DNA from 2 places in the Streptomyces tubbatahanensis genome. Region 1 is predicted to be linked to the other one. Evidence: riboswitches for the same ligand, from Rfam matches in the RefSeq annotation. Region 1 holds a riboswitch; the other holds the start of a gene.
The links. Region 1 has a riboswitch for glycine ahead of gcvP (aminomethyl-transferring glycine dehydrogenase). Riboswitches for the same ligand answer to the same signal wherever they lie in the genome.
Positions count from the first base shown of each region.

Region 2: it holds a riboswitch for glycine, as region 1 does, so the genes downstream of both, gcvT (glycine cleavage system aminomethyltransferase GcvT) here and gcvP (aminomethyl-transferring glycine dehydrogenase) in region 1, are expected to answer to the same signal.

Region 1 is NZ_CP093846.1:959,643-964,614, forward strand. It holds gene gcvP (aminomethyl-transferring glycine dehydrogenase) at 1-2,263, opposite strand, end outside; glycine riboswitch at 2,452-2,548, opposite strand; gene MMF93_RS04145 (PRC-barrel domain-containing protein) at 2,685-3,062, shown strand; gene MMF93_RS04150 (DNA polymerase IV) at 2,978-4,498, opposite strand; gene MMF93_RS04155 (MerR family transcriptional regulator) at 4,565-4,972, opposite strand, start outside.
Region 2 is NZ_CP093846.1:5,482,391-5,487,362, reverse strand. It holds gene MMF93_RS23770 (enhanced serine sensitivity protein SseB C-terminal domain-containing protein) at 1-30, opposite strand, end outside; gene MMF93_RS23765 (enhanced serine sensitivity protein SseB C-terminal domain-containing protein) at 237-1,043, opposite strand; gene MMF93_RS23760 (hypothetical protein) at 1,305-1,784, shown strand; gene MMF93_RS23755 (AAA family ATPase) at 2,027-2,770, opposite strand; glycine riboswitch at 3,035-3,188, shown strand; gene gcvT (glycine cleavage system aminomethyltransferase GcvT) at 3,362-4,492, shown strand; gene gcvH (glycine cleavage system protein GcvH) at 4,745-4,972, shown strand, end outside.

The sequences.
Region 1 (4,972 bases):
CGGGGCCCGCGGCGGGCTGCAGCGGGTGGTTGGGCAGGTAGGGGGCCAGGTGCTCCCGCACGCCGATCGGGCCGACGCCGGGACCGCCGCCCCCGTGCGGGATGCAGAAGGTCTTGTGCAGGTTCAGGTGTGAGACGTCGGCGCCGAAGCGGCCCGGCCTCGCCACGCCGAGCAGCGCGTTGAGGTTGGCGCCGTCCACGTACACCTGGCCGCCCGCCTCGTGCACGGCCGCGCACACGTCGCTGATGTGTTCCTCGAACACGCCGTGCGTCGAGGGGTAGGTGACCATCAGGACGGCCAGCTCGTCGCCGTGCCGCTCGATCTTCGCGTGCAGGTCGGCCACGTCCACGTCGCCGTTGTCGCTCGTCTTGACGACGACGACCTTCATGCCCGCCATCACCGCGCTGGCCGCGTTGGTGCCGTGCGCCGAGGAGGGGATGAGGCAGACGGTGCGCTGCTCGTGGCCGTTCGCCCGGTGGTAGGCGCGGACGGCCAGCAGCCCGGCCAGCTCGCCCTGGGAGCCCGCGTTGGGCTGGAGGGAGACCCTGTCGTAGCCGGTGACCTCGGCGAGCCGCTCCTCCAGTTCGCGGATCAGCGTCAGGTAGCCCTCGGCCTGCTCGGCGGGGGCGAAGGGGTGCAGTCCGCCGAACTCGGGCCAGGTGACCGGCTCCATCTCGGTCGTGGCGTTCAGCTTCATCGTGCACGAGCCGAGCGGGATCATGCCGCGGTCGAGCGCGTAGTCGCGGTCGGCCAGCCGGCGCAGGTAGCGCAGCATGCCCGTCTCGGAGCGGTGCTCGTGGAAGACCGGGTGGGTCAGGTACTCGTCGGTGCGCAGCAGGGCCTCGGGCAGCGCGTCCCCGGTCGCGGCGTCCAGCGCCGCGACGTCGCTCGTGGCGTCGTCACCGAGGACCCCGAACGCCCGCCACACGGCGGTCAGGTGCGCGCGTGTGGTGAGCTCGTCGCAGGCGATGCCGACGTGGTCGGCGTCGGTCAGGCGCAGGTCGACCCCGGCCAGGCTCGCCCGTTCGACGACCTCGGCCGCCCGTCCCGGCACCCGCGCGGTGACCGTGTCGAAGAAGGCGCCGTGGACGACCTGGACACCGCCGTCCCGCAGCCCGGCCGCGAGCAGCGCGGCGTAGCGGTGCGTGCGGCGCGCGATCGCGGCGAGCCCCTCGGGCCCGTGGTAGGTCGCGTACATCCCGGCCATCACGGCCAGCAGCACCTGCGCGGTGCAGATGTTGCTGGTGGCCTTCTCACGGCGGATGTGCTGCTCGCGGGTCTGCAGGGCGAGACGGTAGGCCTGCTCGCCGTCGGCGTCCCTCGACACGCCGACGAGGCGCCCCGGCAGGCTGCGTGCGAACGCGTCGCGCACCGCCATGTAGCCCGCGTGCGGGCCGCCGAAGCCCATCGGCACCCCGAAGCGCTGACTGGAGCCGACGGCGATGTCGGCGCCCAACGCGCCGGGCGACGTCAGCAGGGTGAGCGCCAGCAGATCGGCGGCGACGGTGACGACGGCGTCCAGCTCGTGGGCCCGCTCGATGACGGCCCGCTGGTCGCGTACGGCGCCGGAGACACCCGGGTACTGGAGCAGGACGCCGAACACGCCGCGGTCGGCGACCTCGTCGGGGATGCCCTCGCCCAGATCGGCGACGACGACCTCGACCCCGGTGGGCTCCGCGCGGGTACGCAGCACGGCGACGGTCTGCGGCAGGCACTCGGCGTCGACCAGGAAGACGGTGGAGCCGCGCTTGCCCGCCTTGCCGACGCGGCGCGAGAGCGCCATCGCCTCGGCGGCGGCCGTCGGCTCGTCCAGCAGCGACGCGCCCGAGGTGGGCAGGCCGGTCAGGTCGGCCACGACGGTCTGGAAGTTGAGCAGCGCCTCGAGCCGCCCCTGGGAGATCTCCGGCTGGTACGGCGTGTAGGCGGTGTACCAGGCCGGGTTCTCCATCACGTTGCGCAGGATCACCGGCGGCGTGAAGGTGCCGTGGTACCCGAGGCCGATCATGGAGTGCTGTACCTGGTTGCGCTCCGCGAGCGAGCGCAGTTCGGCCAGCACCTCGGCCTCGCTGCGGGCCTCGGGGAGCGCCAGCCGCTCGGTGCTCTTGATCACGTCGGGTACCGCCGCCGCGGTGAGCTCGTCGAGCGATCCGTACCCGACCTGGGCGAGCATCTTCGCCTGCGCGGCCGCGTCGGGCCCGATGTGCCGGCTCTCGAACGGTGTGCCGCTCTCCAACTCGGTCAGCGGGATGCGGTGGGAAGTCATCTGCGGGGGCCTCCTGGTCTGTGCGACCTCGGGGGGCACCTTCCACGGGTGCCCGTTCGGCCTCCCCCTCTGTCATCCGGACCTGAGAGTTTCACCGATCCGCCCCACTGACCGGACGCTCGGCTTACACCGTCGGTGAGGAGGGGCATCGGCGCTGGTCCGGGGCCCGCCCTGCTTTCCAGAGTGACCTCGTCCGTGCGGTACGTGAGCCTGAGAGATTCCGGGGAGGAGTTGCTCCTTCGGCGCCTCCGGAAACTTCCCGGAGGACTCTCCCGCACGGGGTCGACAGCCGTTTACGAGCGTATCAGCGAGCCCCTCGGTGGTAACCCGGTGTGTGCTCAAGTGGCCAGTGGCCGAAAAGTACCGTTTCGTAGTGAGTACGAGCAGGAACAGCATGTCGCAACCCGTGGGAGGGAGATCCGTGCAGACCGACATAGACCCGCGGAGCCTGATCGGCCGCAAGGCGTTCGACAGCCGGGGAGACAAGATCGGCACCGTCGACGAGGTGTACCTGGACGACGCCACCGGCGAACCGGAGTGGGCGGCCCTGCGCACCGGGATCTTCAGCCGTGACGCCTTCGTACCGCTGGAGCCCTCCCGGCTGGACGAGACCGGCCTGCGCGTGCCCTTCGCCCGCGATCTGATCAGGGGCGCACCCGACTTCGGCGTGGGCCGCCACCTCTCACCGCAACAGGAGCTCCAGCTCTACCGCCACTACGGTCTCGACACCCCACTGCCCCACGAGGCACCCGCGCCGCCTGACCGCGACTTCGGACGGATCGCCGGCGCCGGCGACTGACCGGCCCCCGGGCCGCCCTCGGGCGCCGGTGCGGCCTGCCGTGCCAGCGCCTCGGCCACGCGCGCGTCCAGCATGACCGGCTCGGCGGGCTCCAGCTCCGGATCGTCCACGGCGAACGTGCGTACCCGGCCTGGCGGCGTGTCGGGCTCCTCGAAGCGGACGGTCACCTTCCCGACGCCGCTGCCCTGCACCCAGCCCCTGCCGTGCGCCGCGTGCCGCACGTCCCGCCCCGGAATCCACTGCCGGTCGGCGGGCACCGCGGCGTCCGGCTCCTCCACGACCGCGCTGTCCCGCTCGGTGTCCGCCTCCGCGGCCTGCCGCGCCGCCTCGGCCTCGGCCTCGCTCCGCGCGGCCTGGGCCTGCGCGAACAGGTCCTCCTGCGTGAAGTCCGCCAGGCCACTGACGCCCACGCCCAGCAGGCGCACCCCTGCCGTGGTGTCCACGCCGTCCAGCAGCCGCAGCGCCGCCTCCCTGACGACACCGGGATCGTCGGTGGGCCCCCGCAGGGTCTCCGACCTGGTCAGGGTCGAGAAGTCGTAGCTGCGCACCTTGATGACCACCGTCCGCCCCGACCGTCCTGCGGCGCGCAGCCGCGTCACACAGCGCCGGGCGAGCCGCTCCACCTCCAGTCGCACCCGTGTGCGGTCGGTCAGATCGACGTCGTAGGTGTCCTCGACGGAGACCGACTTCGCGTCCCGCTCCGCCACCACGGGCCTGTCGTCGATGCCGTGGGCCATGGCGTGGACGGCCGCGCCGTGGGCCTTGCCCAGCAGCCGCAGCAACTCGTCCGCGCCCGCCTCCGCCGCCTCGCCGATCGTGGTGATGCCCGCACGGCGCAGCACCTCACCCGTCGCGGGCCCCACCCCGGGCAGCGTTCTCACCGGCATGGGCGCCAAGCGGTCCCGCTCGGTGCCCGGTTCTATCAGCACCAGGCCGTCCGGCTTCGCCTCCTCGGAGGCGATCTTCGCGAGCATCTTGGAGCCGGCCAGCCCCACGGAGCCACTGAGCCCCGTCGCCGCCCGGATGTCCCGCCGCAGCCGCTCACCGACCTGACGCGCCCCCTCGGCGCCGCCCTGCGTGCCCGCAGGCGCCTCGTGGGCCTCCAGGTCCACGAACGCCTCGTCGAGGCTCAGGGGCTCCACCAGCGGCGAGAGCGCGTGCAGCAGCTCCATCACCACCTCGCTCACCGCCCGGTAGAGCCCGAAGCGGGTGCCCAGGTAGGCCGCGTTCGGCGCCAGGCGTCTGGCCTGCGCGGTGGGCATCGCCGAGTGCACCCCGAAGCGCCTGGCCTCGTACGAGGCGGTGGAGACCACCCCGCGCGGGCCGAGCCCGCCGACCACCACCGGCTTCCCGCGCAGGCTCGGCTTGGACGCCTGCTCCACCGCGGCGAAGAAGGCATCCATGTCCAGATGCAGGATGGTCGGCTCGGTCCTCACACGTCCGATGCTGCCGCATGGCACCGACAACCGGCCCGGTCACCCGGGCGCGGCGCGCTGCGCCCGTCAGCCCGCGCGGTTGCGGCGGCGGGCCAGCTCGTCCTCGGGGTGGTCGCCCACCAGGGTCTCCCCGGTGTCGACGCGCTCCCCGTGCAGCTGCGAGAGGGCGCCCTCGACGTCCTTCCACACGACGCCCACGGCGATCCCGAAGACTCCCTGGCCGCCCTGGAGCAGATCGACCACCTCGTCGGGCGAGGAGCACTCGTAGACCGTCGCCCCGTCGCTCATCAGCGTCATCCGCGCCAGGTCGGTCCGGCCGCGTGAGCGCAGGTGCCGGACGGCGGCACGGATGTTCTGGAGGGAGACACCGGTGTCCAGCAGCCGCTTGACGATCTTGAGAACGACGATGTCGCGGAAGCCGTAGAGCCGCTGGGTGCCCGACCCGTAGGCGGGCCGGATGCTGGGCTCCACCAG
Region 2 (4,972 bases), 4.5 Mb from region 1:
GAGCTGATCGACGCTTTCACCCGCGCTCACCTGGGCCGCCCTCCCACCACTGACGCCGTCCCTGCCCGTCTCGTCGCTCCGCACCGCTATCCAACCAGCTTAAGAGGGGGGCGGGACATCGGTACTCCTACTCAGTCCGGACCCGTACCCTGACCCACCCCGGGGTGCGTACTTTCCCCTCAGCCCGCCCGGCCCCCCGGCTTCCGAGGCGCACCGGGCCCGTCACCCGTCGCCCGTCAGACCTGGGCCTCGCGGTCGTAGAAGGGGCGGACGCACTGCCGCATCCAGTCCACGACCGGGTCGCTCGCCGCGTCCAGCAGCACCATCTGCACCGGCCAGCGCACCTGCGCCTGATGCAGGGCCCTGCCCAGCGCCTCGTGCGCCGCCTGCCGCGACTCGGGCTCCAGCAGGTCGAGTTCTATGCCGACGAACAGCGCCGGATCGTCCCCCTCGACGCTGGCGAGCCCTCTGCGCGCCGAGCGTACGGTCGGCAGAGCCGCGAACTCGGCCGAGGCGGCGGCCAGGAACGCGAGCGGGTCGTCCTGCCAGTCCGGCTCGAACAGCCGGACCCGCGCCCCCCGTGCGACACCCGCGGCCGCCTGCTCGGTGGGCGAGTTGGCACACAGTTCGGCCACCGCATCGGCGGGCAGCGGCACCCCGACGGTGCCGTCCGGGTTGACCGCGAGGCCCACACCGGCCGGCAGGCCGCGCGCGAACTGCCTCGCCGGGGCGATGGTGAAGCCGACGTGGGCGCCGACGACCTGGAGGAACTGCTCTTCGGAGCTGAAGACCGGCACGTAGACCGAGCCGTCCAACTCGATGGTGGGCAGGTCCAGTTCCCGGCTCTGCCGGCTGCCGCCCTCCGGCAGCGGGACCCACACGCTGGACCGGCCGAGCACCTCCAGCAGCCGGGCCCCCGCGTGCGGCACCTGGAGCGAGGCGGCGAGGGCTTCCTCCAGCTCGTTGCCGGGCCAGCCGCCGCCGTGCCCTGGCCCGAAGTGCTGCGGCTGCTGGGGCTGCTGGGGCTGCGAGGGAACTGTCATGCGCACCAGCCTATCCATGGCCCGCGCACCGCCCGGGGGCCCGGGCAGCGCCTACGGGGCGGGGCAGTGACGCGCGCGACGCGGGCGGTGAGGCGCGCGGGGGTACGCACGGTGAAGCCTTGGGGTGGTGCGCGGCGGGACGCTCCGCGAGAGGCCGGGTGACACGTACGGCGACGCTCCGGTTGCGTTCCGTGGGAGGTGGTCGAAAAGTGGAGAACGTCCCACTACGTGCCGACCGGCACGCTGACTGGAGGAAAGCACATGCGCGTGAACAGGATCACCGCCGCGGCCGTCACCGTCTCTTTGGCCGGCTCGCTCGCCATCGGCGCGGCGGGTGCCGCGTCCGCCGCGCCCGCCGACCACTCCCCGGGGCACACGGCGGGCGCCCAGGCGAAGCCCGGCCCTTCGGAGGACCCGGACTCTCAGGACCAGCAGGACGCGACGGCCAAGCCCACCAAGCCGCAGCAGAACCCCTCCGACCAGGACAAGCCCACCAAGCCGCAGTTCCCGCTGGACCAGCAGCAGCCGAAGCAGCCCACCGAGGAGCAGGCGCCCGGCAAGCAGACCGGGAAGCCGGGCAAGCCCGGGCAGCCGGAGCAGGCCTCCCCGGAGGCCGCGAAGCCGCAGGCCCCCGCTCAGCAGGCCCCGGGCAAGCCGGCGGCTGAGGCCGCCAAGCCCGGCGCCGAGAACGCGGCACCCGGACAGGCCCAGAAGCCCCTCACCCCCGAACAGGGCCGCTGAGCCGCGGCTGCCCGCCGGAGCCGACCGGCTGCTCCGGCATGTCCCCCGTTCGCGGGCCCGCCTCCTTCCCGGGTGGCGGGCCCGCGGACGTTTCCCCGACCCACGGACGTTCCCCCGGACGTTTTTTCGGCCCGGCGGGCCTTTCCCCCTACCCGCCCTGTTGGACGTCGGGCCCCGACGGGGGGCGCACCCGCCCGTCGGGGCCCGACCGGGCCACGCCGGCCCGCGGCCCCCTGGCGGCACTACGCCGGGGTCGGCCTCGCGGTCGGCGCGGGCCTCGGAGCCGGAACGGGCCGCGGGGCCGGTCGGACGTGGGCCGTGACGGACAGCGGGGCGGCGGCAGGCAGCGGCGCGAAGGACACCGCGCGCAGGGCCTGGGCCGCGCGGCGGTCCAGCAGGACCGACGAGGCGCAGCCGCGCGGCAGCCGGCCGCCCTCGGCGGCGGCCCGCAGCCTGCGCACGGCGCGCAGATGGCGGCGGAACGCGTAGCCGGACACGCCGCGGCCGCGCGCCGCCTGCCCGGCCAGCGCGTCGCGCGGACAGACGTCGAGCAACAGCAGGTGGAGCGCCCTGCCCCGGCGCAGCGCGTCCCGGGCGAGCCAGCGGCGCACCCAGGTCTGCGTACCGCAGTCGTGCACCACCACGGAGGCGCCGGAGGCCAAAGCGGCGCGCAGACCCGCGTAGTGCGCCAGGCGGACGAGCGGCCGGTAGAGGCCGTAGGGCAGCCAGTCGGGCAGCCGGCGCTCCCAGCGCTCGCGGGTGTCCTGGGAGTCGACGCGGACCACACCGGGGCACTGCGCCACCGCTGCCCGCATCAGTGTGGACTTGCCGCCGCCCGGCAGTCCGGAGACGACGACGATGTCTCCGGTGCGGTAGCGCAGCGTGCGCGGTGCGGCGCTGTCGCGCAGGTCGTGGCGGAGGGGGGTGCGGGCATCCCGGCAGGCGCGGGCTCCGGTTGCCCCGGTGCGGGCGGGCGACCCGGACATCCCTCCTTGTGCGAACGCCGGCCCTCTCCGCAGGGACGCCCGCGCGGCCGCGGCCTCCCCCCTCGCCCCCGCGTCCGTCCGTGTCGCCTCAGCGCCGCGCAGGCTGCCCACAGCTCTCCCCTCCCCGAGGTGGCGGCCCGGCCGCCACTCCTGCCAAGTGTAAAGAAAAGGTAATGCGATTCAAGGTGAACGGCTTCCGCTCGGGGGCAGCCACAGCCCGCTCACCCGTGCGATGATGTGCGGACCAACTGCATACCGGCCGTTCGAACCCGCGCGGGAGAGTCCCCGGCGAGCAGGGCGCGAAACCGCGAGCAGGGCATCACGAGGGCCCGCGAGCGGACGCGACGCCGCACGCCAGGGCGCCGAAGGAGCAAGATCCTCCCTTGAATCTCTCAGGCCCCGATACCGTGCGGGCGAGGCAGATCTGAAAAGCGGACCACCGTCTTCCATGCTCTGTGCGGGCCGGTGGTTCCACCCAAGGTGCAAGCCGCGCTCCGCCTCCCGGCGAGGCTGTCGGCGAACCTCTCAGGTTCCGATGACAGATGGGGAGGACATCCGCGTCACACCCCTTTCCGGGACCTGGGAGCCTGAATGACCGACCCATCGGCCACCCGCACGACCGCGCTGGACGCCACGCACCGTGCCCTGGGCGCCACCATGACCGACTTCGCCGGCTGGGACATGCCGCTGCGCTACGGCAGCGAGCGCGAGGAGCACCTCGCCGTGCGCTCCGCCGCGGGGCTCTTCGACCTCTCGCACATGGGCGAGATCACCCTCACCGGGCCGCAGGCCGCGCAGCTGCTGGACTTCGCGCTGGTCGGCAACCTCTCGAAGCTGGCCGTGGGCCGTGCCCGCTACACCATGCTCTGCGACGAGGACGGCGGCATCCTCGACGACCTGATCGTCTACCGGCTGGACGACCAGGAGTACCTGGTCGTCGCGAACGCGGCGAACGCCCAGACGGTGCTGGACGCGCTGCGCGAGCGGCAGGACGGTTTCGGCGCCGAGGTGCGCGACGACCGCGAGGGGTACGCCCTCATCGCCGTCCAGGGCCCGGCCGCGGCCGGCATCCTCAAGCAGCTGACGGCCTTCGACGTCGACGGTCTGCGCTACTACGCGGGCGAGCGCGACATGGTGGCGGACAAGCCCGCGCTCATCGCCCGTACGGGGTACACGGGTGAGGACGGTTTCGAGCTGTTCGTCGCGCCCGGGGACGCCGTGGCCGTGTGGGAGGCGCTCACCGCGGCAGGCAAGGACGCGGGCCTGGTGCCGTGCGGGCTCAGCTGCCGCGACACGCTCCGGCTTGAGGCGGGGATGCCGCTGTACGGGCACGAGCTGTCCACGTCCCTGACGCCCTTCGACGCGGGTCTGGGCAGGATCGTCAAGTTCGAGAAGGCCACCAACGAGGGGCGTTTCGTGGGCCGGGACGCGCTGGCGACGGCCGCGCGGAAGGCCGAGGACGCGCCGCCGCGGAAGCTGGTGGGACTCGTCGCCGAGGGCCGGCGGGTGCCGCGCGCCGGCTACCCGGTGGTCGCCTCGGACGGTTCCGTCGTGGGCGAGGTCACCTCGGGCGCGCCGTCGCCGACGCTGGGCAAGCCGATCGCGATGGCGTACGTGGACGCGGCGGTCGCGGCCCCGGGCACGGAGGGCGTGGCCGTCGACATCCGCGGCTCCCACGAACCGTACGAGGTCGTCGCGCTGCCCTTCTACAAGCGGGGCTAGCGCGGCGGGCCCCAGCGCGGCGACGCGCCCGCGCGGCCCGCGTGCGCCGGGCGCGCGAAGCCCGTGCGGGAACGCCGGCCGGGCCGCGCGCCGCCCACCCGAGACCGCGTGACGCGGCCGCGGGCCGAACAGTGCCGGGGGACCGTCCCCGGCCGGGCCCCGGCCGGGCCCCGTGGCCCCGCGGCCGGCCGGCGGTGTTCACCTGCCAAGACCGCTTTCCTTCCCACCTACCGCATCCGGGAGAATCGACCCATGAGCAACCCCGAGCAGCTCCGCTTCAGCAAGGAGCACGAGTGGCTGTCGCACGCCGAGGACGGCGTGGCGACGGTCGGCATCACCGAGCACGCCGCGAACGCGCTCGGCGATGTGGTCTTCGTCCAGCTTCCCGAGGTCGGCGAGGACGTCACCGCAGGCGAGACCTGCGGTGAGCTGGAGTCCACCAAGTCCGTCAGCGACCTCTACTCCCCCGCCTCCGGCGAG